Regions from separate parts of the Sphingomonas sp. BE138 genome, predicted to be linked through region 2. Evidence: predicted binding sites of a transcription regulator. Region 2 holds the regulator's gene; the other holds the start of a gene.

Region 1 (4,424 bases), on a different contig from region 2:
CCCGGCGATCGCCACCGGACGTGGGCGGAAGGCGTGGCGAAGCGTTGCCAACAATGCCTTGGCAACGGCGGGCTCGACCTTGTTCTGCACCGTCACGTGCGCACGCCAGCCGCCGGCATCCTGCGGCGTCAGCAATCCCGCGAACGCGTCGGCAAGGCGCGTGCGGATCGCGACCAGCTCGGGGCTGTCGATCCGGTACGCGACGCCGCGCCCGAGCGACATGACGTCTGCGAGCCGGGCCTGTGGCGCCGGGATGCCGCGCGTCTCCGCCACCAGCCGCTGACGCAGTTCGGGCGCGAGCGTCGGCGGCAGATGATGGAACATCGTCAGGTGCGCCGCGAGCTGGTTGCGCTCCGGAGGAAAGTACGCACGGCGCTCCGCATCGAAGAACGCCTGGTCGGCAGCACCGAACAGTGCGGTGACGATGATCGGCGCGAGGCTGACGTCCTCGGTCAAATCTCAATCTGGCTGCCGAGTTCGACGACGCGGTTCGTCGGCAATCGGAAGAATTCCATCGCGCTCTCGGCGTTGCGCAGCATCCAGCTGAACAGCTTTTCGCGCCAGATCGCCATGCCGGGCCGCTCGGAGGCGAGCAGCGTCTGGCGGCTGAGGAAGAAGCTGGTGTCCATCATCCGGAACGCCGCGCCGCAGCCGTCGAAGGACTTGAGATGCGCGGGCACGTCCGGTTCCTCCATGAACCCGTAACGCAGGATCACGCGGTGGAAGCCCTGCCCGAGATCCTCATGGAGGAAACGATCTTCCTCGGGGAAATAGGGCATGTCGGTGACGCGTACGGTCAGCAGGATCACCCGCTCGTGCAAAACGCGATTGTGCTTGAGGTTATGAAGCAGCGCATGCGGCACGCCTTCGGGGGTCGAGGTCATGAAGACCGCCGTCCCCGACACGCGCGTCGCCGAGGTCGCCGCCGAGTCGATGAAGATCTTGATCGGCATCGCCGCCTCGCGCATCCGCTCGATCATCAGCTTGCGGCCCTGCGACCAGGTGGTCAGCAGCACGAAGACGATCACCGCGACCAGCAGCGGGAACCAGCCGCCGTCGGGCACCTTCGTCAGGTTCGACGCGAAATACATGCCGTCAATCGACAGGAACACGACCTCGAACAGCGCGGTAGCCCAGAGCGGCCAGTGCCAGACGCGGCGGATGAGCACCCCGATCATACAGGTCGAGATGAACATCGTCCCCGTCACCGCGATCCCGTACGCTGCGGCCAGGTTCGACGACTCGCCGAAGCCGAATACCAGCAGCAGCACCATGACCATCAGCGCCCAATTCGCGGCGGGGATGTAGATCTGTCCCGCCTCCGACGCGCTGGTGTGCGTGATGCGGATGCGTGGCATCAGCCCGAGTTGCACCGCCTGCTGCACCACCGAATAGGCCCCGGTGATGACGGCCTGGCTGGCGATGACGGTCGCCATCGTCGCCAGGATCACCAGAGGCAGCCGCCAATCCTCGGGCGCCATCAGGAAGAACGGGTTTTCGGCGGCCGAGGGCTGTTCCAGCAACAGCGCGCCCTGCCCCAGATAGTTGAGCATCAGCGCCGGCAGCACGAACGCCAGCCACGCCAGTTCGATCGGTCGCCGCCCGAAATGGCCCATGTCGGCGTACAGCGCCTCCGCGCCGGTCACCGCCAATACCACCGAGCCGAGTGCCAGGAACGCCAACCCCCCGTCGTTCATCGCGAAGCGCACGGCGTAGAGCGGATTGAGCGCAAACAGGATATCGGGCCGCTGGATGATGTGCAGCACGCCCATGATCGCCAGGACGACGAAATAGACCAGCATAATCGGACCGAACAGTCGCCCGACCTTTTCGGTGCCGATCGATTGCATGTAGAACAATGCGATCAGGATCGTGACTGCGATCGGCAATACAAAGGAATCGAAGCCCTGCTCGACCGTCGCGAGCCCCTCCACCGCCGACAGGACGGAGATCGCGGGGGTGATCATGCAGTCGCCGAAGAACAAAGCGGTGGCGAGGACGCCGAGGATGACGAGGCTGGTCCCCCATTTCTTGCCCGCGCCCGATCGCCGCTGGATCAGCGCCAGCAGCGCAAGACTTCCGCCTTCGCCGTTATTGTCGGCGCGCAACACGATCAGGACGTATTTCAACGTCACGATCAGCATCAGCGACCAGAAGACCAGGCTGATGACGCCGAAGATGTGGAGCGGATCGACGGCGAGCGGATGGTGCCCGACGAAGACTTCCTTCATCGCGTACAGCGGACTGGTGCCGATGTCGCCGTAGACGACGCCGATCGCGCCAAGCGCGAGTCGGGCGAGGCTGCCGCTGTGGTGGTGATGGGTCGCGCCGGCTTGTGCCCGGATCGCTGGGTCGGTGGTGCTGACGCTCACGCGCTGGCCACCGCTGTCGAGAGGACGTCCGCTTTCGTGGCCATGATGCCGCGCGACTAGCACGCGCCCGATGCGCCCGCAACGCGGAACAGGCGGCGAACAAAAATGTTGTGTCCCCCGAAAGGATTACCGATGAGCGAAACGCACAATCCCAAGAACGAGCCCTTCTCCAATGCCGAGAAGGATCCGGACGACTGGACGACCGGCGACGAGGCCATGACCGGCGCGCAGGCGAGTTATCTGAAGACGCTGAGCGAGGAAGCGGGCGAAGAGTTCGACGAATCGCTGACCAAGGCGGAAGCGTCGAAGCGGATCGATGCGCTTCAGGAGCAGACCGGGCGCGGCCGGTGACGCCGCAGCCCCGGAAATAGCAGCCTCCGCACGCAAAATCCTCAGTTCGCGGCGGCGATCAGGCGATCCAGGAGCGCCAGGCGCCGCGCGATCTCGGTTCGGTACGGCGTGCCCTCCGGCGACAGGCGGACGGCGCGCGCCCACAGCGTCCGGGTCTTCCGCACCTCCCCCGCCTCCAGATAGGCGAAGCCGAGGTAATAAGGCGGAGCGGGATGTTCGGGCGCGAGCCGCGCGGCCTGCCGGAAGGCGAGCAATGCGGGCGGAGTGACGCGGTGGCCGGCGTCGGCGGCAAGCGTCACGCCGGCCCAGGTCCACAGGATGAAGCTCTGCGGCAGCTTTGACAGCCCGCCCAGCACCACCCGCGCCGCGGCATCGTCGTTGCCGCTGCGCGTCATCGCGTCGGCGGCGACCAGATAGGCGGTGTCGGCGTTGAAGCGACCGAACATGCTGTCGCGCAGCTGCGCTTCCTCGACGTCGATCGGCGGCGTCGTCGCGGCGGGGCGCGGCTGCGCGGCGCCGAGCATCGGGCGGCCCTGCCACGCATAGCCGACCCCGCCCAGGCACAATGCAGCCCCGAGCATCGACCAGAGCAGCCGGTCGACGCGGAAGCCGAACGCCATGGCCGCGAACGCCGCGCCGCCCAGCAGCAGGAGCGCCACAAAGCCCATCACTGGCCCTCCAGCGTGCGCGTCTCGTGCATCTTGCCCGCCACCTGCGGCGGCATGTATTTCTCGTCGTGCTTGGCGAGCAGGTTGGTGGCGACGAACGAGGCGTCGGGCCGGAAATGCCCCTCGGCGACCACGCCGGAACCCTCGCGGAACAGGTCGGGGGCGATGCCGCTGAACCGCACCGGGGTGACCGCGCGGCCGTCCGTCACGCGAAAGTCGATCGAGACGCCGTCGGCGGCGCGGCGGATCGACCCGCGCTCGACCATTCCGCCCAATCGTACCGCCTTGTCGGGCGGCGGCAGATGGCCCGCGACGTCGCCCGGCGCGTAGAAGAACGCCGCCTGGTCGCGCAGCCCCGACAGCGCCAGCAGCGCCGCCGCACCGATAGCCGCCAGCCCGAGCAGCACGAGCACCAGCCGCTGGTTCTTGCGCGTCACTTCTCGGCATCCCGCATCTGCCGCCAGCTGAGCCAGGCGAGCACCGCCGCGGCGAGCAGCGTCAGCGCATAGGCGGCGGTGACGAACGGCCACGGGTTCATGCGCGCGCCCGCCGCCGCAGCCGCGCCTCGGCCTTTTCGCGCGCCAGCAGCGTGCGCATCCGCATCAGCACCACCGCGCCGAAGAAGAACGTGAAGCCGAGCAGCATGATCGGCAACGGCCACAGCAATGCGCGGTCGATGGTGGAGCCGGTCAGCCCGATGCTCGGCCCCTGGTGGAGCGTGTTCCACCAGACGACCGAATAGCGGATGACGGGCAGCAGCACGGTGCCCGCGATGCCGTAGAGCGCGGGGATGCGCCCGTCGCCGTCGCGCTCGCGATCGGCCTGCGCCAGCGCGATGAAGCCGAGATAGACGAAGAACAGCAGCAGCATCGAGGTCAGCCGCCCGTCCCACTGCCACCACGTCCCCCAGGTCGGCCGCCCCCAGATCGCGCCGGTGACGAGGCACAAGGCGGCGAAAATCGCGCCGGGCACCGCGATCGCGCGCGCGGCGACCATCGCCAGCGGGTGGCGCCAGACGAGGAAAACGATGCTG
Region 2 (4,424 bases):
AAGCTGACGCGCGTGACGCTGGTGGTGCAGGCGTGGGACGGCGCCGGCCCGGCGCCGGCGCGGGTGCGCGTCAATCTGGATAGCGCCGCGGTGCCCGACGAGCTGGGGGCGGGGGCGACGATCCGGATTCGCGCGCGCCTGATGCCGCCTGCGCCGCCGGCGGTGCCCGGCGCCTACGACTTCGCGCGGGTCGCGTGGTTCCAGGGGCTGGGCGCAAGCGGGCGCGGGTTTGTGCCGGTGACGGTGGTGCGCCCGGCGGCGGACGATCGCGCAGAGGTGCGCGCACGCTTGGCCCGCCATATCGAGGCGCGGCTGCCGGGCAGCGCGGGCGGGGTCGCGGCGGCACTGGCGACCGGCGACACCGGCGCGATCGCCGAGCCCGACGCCGAGGCGATGCGCCAAGCCGGACTGGCGCATCTGCTGTCGGTCAGCGGGCTGCACATCGCCGCGGCGGTCGGGCTGGTGATGTGGTTGACGCTGCGGCTGCTGGCGCTGTCGCCGCGGCTGGCGCTGACCGGGCGGCTGCCGCTGATCGCCGCCGCGGCGGGGGCGGTGGCGGCGATCGGATATACCTGGTTGACGGGCGCGCAGGTACCGACGATCCGCAGCTGCGTCGCGGCGCTGATGGTGCTCGCAGCACTGGCGCTGGGCCGCGAGGCGCTGACGCTGCGGCTGGTGGCGGCCGGCGCACTGGTCGTACTGCTGGCCTGGCCCGAGTCGCTGGTGGGCGCCAGCTTTCAGCTGTCGTTCGCGGCGGTGACCGCGATCGTCGCGCTGCACGAGCATCCACGCGTGCGCGGCTGGTTCGCGGCGCATGACGAGCCACGATGGCGCGGGCTGATGCGCGAGCTCGCCTCGTTGCTGCTGACCGGCGTGGCCGTCGAGCTGACGCTGATGCCGATTGCGATCTTCCACTTCCATCAGGCCGGATTGTACGGGGCGCTCGCCAATATCGTTGCGATCCCGCTGACGACGTTCGTGGTGATGCCCGCGGAGGCGGCGGCGCTGCTGCTCGACGGCGTGGGGCTGGGTGCGCCGGCATGGTGGATCGTCGGGCAGGGGCTGGCGGTGCTGCTGCGGATCGCGCGGGGCGTGGCAGCGGCGCCTGGCGCCGTGGCGGCGGTGCCGGTGATGCCCCACGCCGCGTTCGCTGCGATCGTGGCCGGTGGATTGTGGCTGGCGATCTGGCGGACGCGGTGGCGCCATGCCGGATGGCTGCCGATCGCCATCGGGGTCGCCTGGACGGTGGCGACGCCGGTGCCCGACCTGATCGTCACCGGTGACGGCCGGCATCTGGCGCTGCGCGACCAAGCGGGCGGGGTGGCGGTGTTGCGCGACCGCACGGGCGACTACATGCGCGGGCTGCTCGCGGAGGCGGGCGGGCTGGACGGCGAACCGCACCTGCTGAGCGAGGCGAGCGGTGCGCGGTGCAACCGCGACTTGTGCTGGATGGAGCGGCGGGTCGATGAACGACGGTGGCGAGTGCTGGCGACGCGCAGCGGCTATCTGGTGCCGGCCGCGGCGCTGGTGCCGCTATGCCGGCAGGCGGATGTGGTGATCAGCGAGCGGCGACTGCCGCGGCGGTGCCGCGGGCGGTGGCTGACGCTCGACCGCGCGACACTGGCGTACACTGGCGGGGTGGCGGTGACGTTCGCCACCGGTCGGGTGACAACGGTGCGACGCGCGGGCGATGCGCATCCGTGGGTCGTGGCGGCGCGCACCGGCGATCCGGACAAGTGACCGCGGCGCCGCGCATCGGATGCTTGCACCGGTCCGTGCGATTGTCGAAGCTGCGTGCGGATGGTGTCATCGAACGTGCGAGAACGGCCACCGGAGTCCAGCGGCGACATCGTGACAAGCGATGGCGTCGAGGCGCTCTTTCCAGGCATGCCGCTCGGATGCTTGCAGAAGTCGCGTACGCGGCCCTGTTTGAACGTATCGCACGACGGCAATCGCGCCATCCCTCCACCAGCTTCGACTAAAGTTTTGCCGCACACAGACTAGGTCTGCGCATCCCTTACGCCCCTAAGAGGGGCGACGAGATCGTCTGTGTTCAGGAATAGCGGCGCAGCAGCCCGGCGAGCTTGCCCTGAACGCGGACCTGCGCAGGAGCATAACGTTGCGGGTCGTAGGCGCGGTTGGCGGGATCGAGGCGGATCATCCCGCCTTCGTGGCGGAAATACTTCAGCGTCGCCTCGCTGTCCTCGATCAGCGCGACCACGATCTCGCCGTCGCGCGCCACTTCCTGGCGGCGGATCAGCGCATAGTCGCCGTCGAAGATGCCCGCCTCGACCATCGAATCGCCGGCTACCTCAAGCGCGAAATGCTCGCCCGCGCCGAGCAGCGCCGCCGGGACCGGCAGCATCGTCGACCCCTCAAATGCCTCGATCGGCACACCAGCCGCGATGCGGCCGTGGAGCGGGATCTCGACCACGTCATTGGCCGGCTCGGGCATGCTGCGCTTGATCGAGGGCGGCGCGACCTTCTTCGTCTCGCCCCCGCGCTCGGGCGTCTTGAGCACCTCGAGCGCGCGGGCACGGTTGGGCAGGCGGCGCAGATAGCCGCGCTCCTCGAGCGCGCTGATGAGACGGTGGACCCCGGACTTGCTCTTGAGCTCCAACGCGTCCTTCATCTCCTCGAACGAGGGGGACACGCCACTGTCGGCGAGCCGGTCCTCGATGAAGCAGATCAGCTCGTGCTGCTTGCGCGTCAGCATGTTCCGGCGCCTCCCTAGTGAACGGATTGCGAACCTTTATGGAACATAATGCTGTCCGTCAAGCGATCATCAGGATTTCCGCCGAGTCGCCTGCGCGCGCCGTGGGAGCGTGCGGTTCGCGCACGATCAGGCAGGTCGAGCGCGCCAGCGTCCGCAGCATCGAGCTGTCCTGGATGGTCGAGGCAAAGGCGCGTCCGTCGCGCAGTTCGGCGCGCAGATAGTCGGTGCGCTCGCCGTTGGCGGGCAGGTCCTCGCCGAGGAGCGCGCGGGACACGGGCGGGAACGGCTGCGCTGCGCCGGCGAGATGCGCGACGAGCGGGCGGACGAACAGCAACGCGGTGACGAACGCCGACACCGGATTGCCCGGCAACCCGACCACCGCCATGTCGCCGCGCCGCCCGGCGAGCATCGGCTTGCCGGGGCGCAGCGCGATGCGCCAGAAATCGAGCGTGGCGCCCGCGGCGGCGAGCGCCGGGCGGACGAGGTCGTGGTCGCCGACCGACGCACCGCCGGTGGTGACCAGCACGTCGGCATCGACCGTCGCGAAGGCATGGGTCAGGCGGTCGAGCCGGTCGGGGAGGATGCCCAGGTCGACGATCTCGACCCCCAGGTCAGCGAGCAGCGCGCGCAGCAGCAGGCGGTTCGACTCGGGCAGCGCGTCGTCGGCGGTGAGGGGGCTCGCGGTGCCGGGCTCGACCAGTTCGTCGCCGGTCGCGGCCAGCGCGACGCGGACCGGCCGCGCAACCGCGATCCGCGCCACCCCGCCGGTCGCGGCGACCGCAAGCCGCGCGGGCGTCAGCCGCTCGCCGGGCGCGACCAATATGTCGCCGCACGCAAAGTCGAGCCCGCGCGGGCGAACGTTGCGACCAGCGTGCGCGGGGCCTTCGCCGGCGAGCGTCAGGATCGCGCCGTCGCGCGCGGCCTCTTCCTGGACCAGCACCGTGTCGGCCCCGGCGGGCATCGCGGCGCCCGTGAAGATGCGCACCGCCTGACCGGCAGCAACGGTGCCGGCGAACGGCGCGCCGGCGGCGCTCTCTCCTATGACGTGGAAGGGACTGGAGAGGTCGGCGAAGCGCAGCGCATAACCATCCATGGCGGACAGGTCGCTCGCGGGCTGGGTCCGTCGCGCGACGACCGCGGCGGTCGCCCAGCGTCCCAGCGCCTCGTGAAGCGGCACCTCGACGCTGTCGACCGCGCGCCCGAGCGCAAGGACCCGCGCCTGTGCCGCTGCGACGGGAAGCAGGGTCATGGCGCGCGCCAGTCGCCGGAGCGGCCGCCGCGTTTTTGGAGGATCCGAATGTCCTGAATCGTCATCGTCTTGTCGATGGCCTTGGCCATGTCGTAGACGGTTAGCAGCGCCGTCGAGACGGCGGTGAGCGCTTCCATCTCGACGCCGGTCTTGCCGTCTGTGGCGACCGTCGCGACCGCGGCGAGACCGTCGTCGGCGAGCGACAGGTCGAGAGCGACCCGCGTGATCGGGAGCGGGTGGCACAAGGGGATGAGGTCGCTGGTGCGCTTGGCGGCCATGATCCCGGCGACACGCGCGACCGCGAGCACGTCGCCCTTCTTGACCGCGCCGTCGCGGATCGCGGCCAGCGCGTCGGGCGACATGACGATCCGGCCGGTCGCGACCGCCTCGCGGCGGGTGACCGCCTTGTCGCCGACATCGACCATGTGCGCGGCGCCATCGGCGTCGAGATGGGTGAGC

Evidence for each region. The regulator LexA, encoded in region 2, represses DNA repair genes until DNA is damaged. The targets are predictions, from matches to a motif close to GTTCCNCNCTTGTTCT.
Region 1: a site for LexA is predicted at 2,458-2,473, ahead of J2Y58_RS18565 (DUF3072 domain-containing protein). Genes of this name have one in related genera too.

Annotation. Positions count from the first base shown of each region.
Region 1 is NZ_JAVDUC010000026.1:1,063-5,486, reverse strand. Features, by position in the region: gene J2Y58_RS18575 (2'-5' RNA ligase family protein) at 1-456, opposite strand, end outside; gene J2Y58_RS18570 (potassium transporter Kup) at 453-2,372, opposite strand; gene J2Y58_RS18565 (DUF3072 domain-containing protein) at 2,505-2,723, shown strand; gene J2Y58_RS18560 (hypothetical protein) at 2,765-3,391, opposite strand; gene ccmE (cytochrome c maturation protein CcmE) at 3,391-3,828, opposite strand; gene ccmC (heme ABC transporter permease CcmC) at 3,926-4,424, opposite strand, start outside.
Region 2 is NZ_JAVDUC010000001.1:114,797-119,220, forward strand. Features, by position in the region: gene J2Y58_RS00540 (ComEC/Rec2 family competence protein) at 1-1,740, shown strand, start outside; gene lexA (transcriptional repressor LexA) at 2,054-2,716, opposite strand; gene J2Y58_RS00550 (molybdopterin molybdotransferase MoeA) at 2,775-3,965, opposite strand; gene moaC (cyclic pyranopterin monophosphate synthase MoaC) at 3,962-4,424, opposite strand, start outside.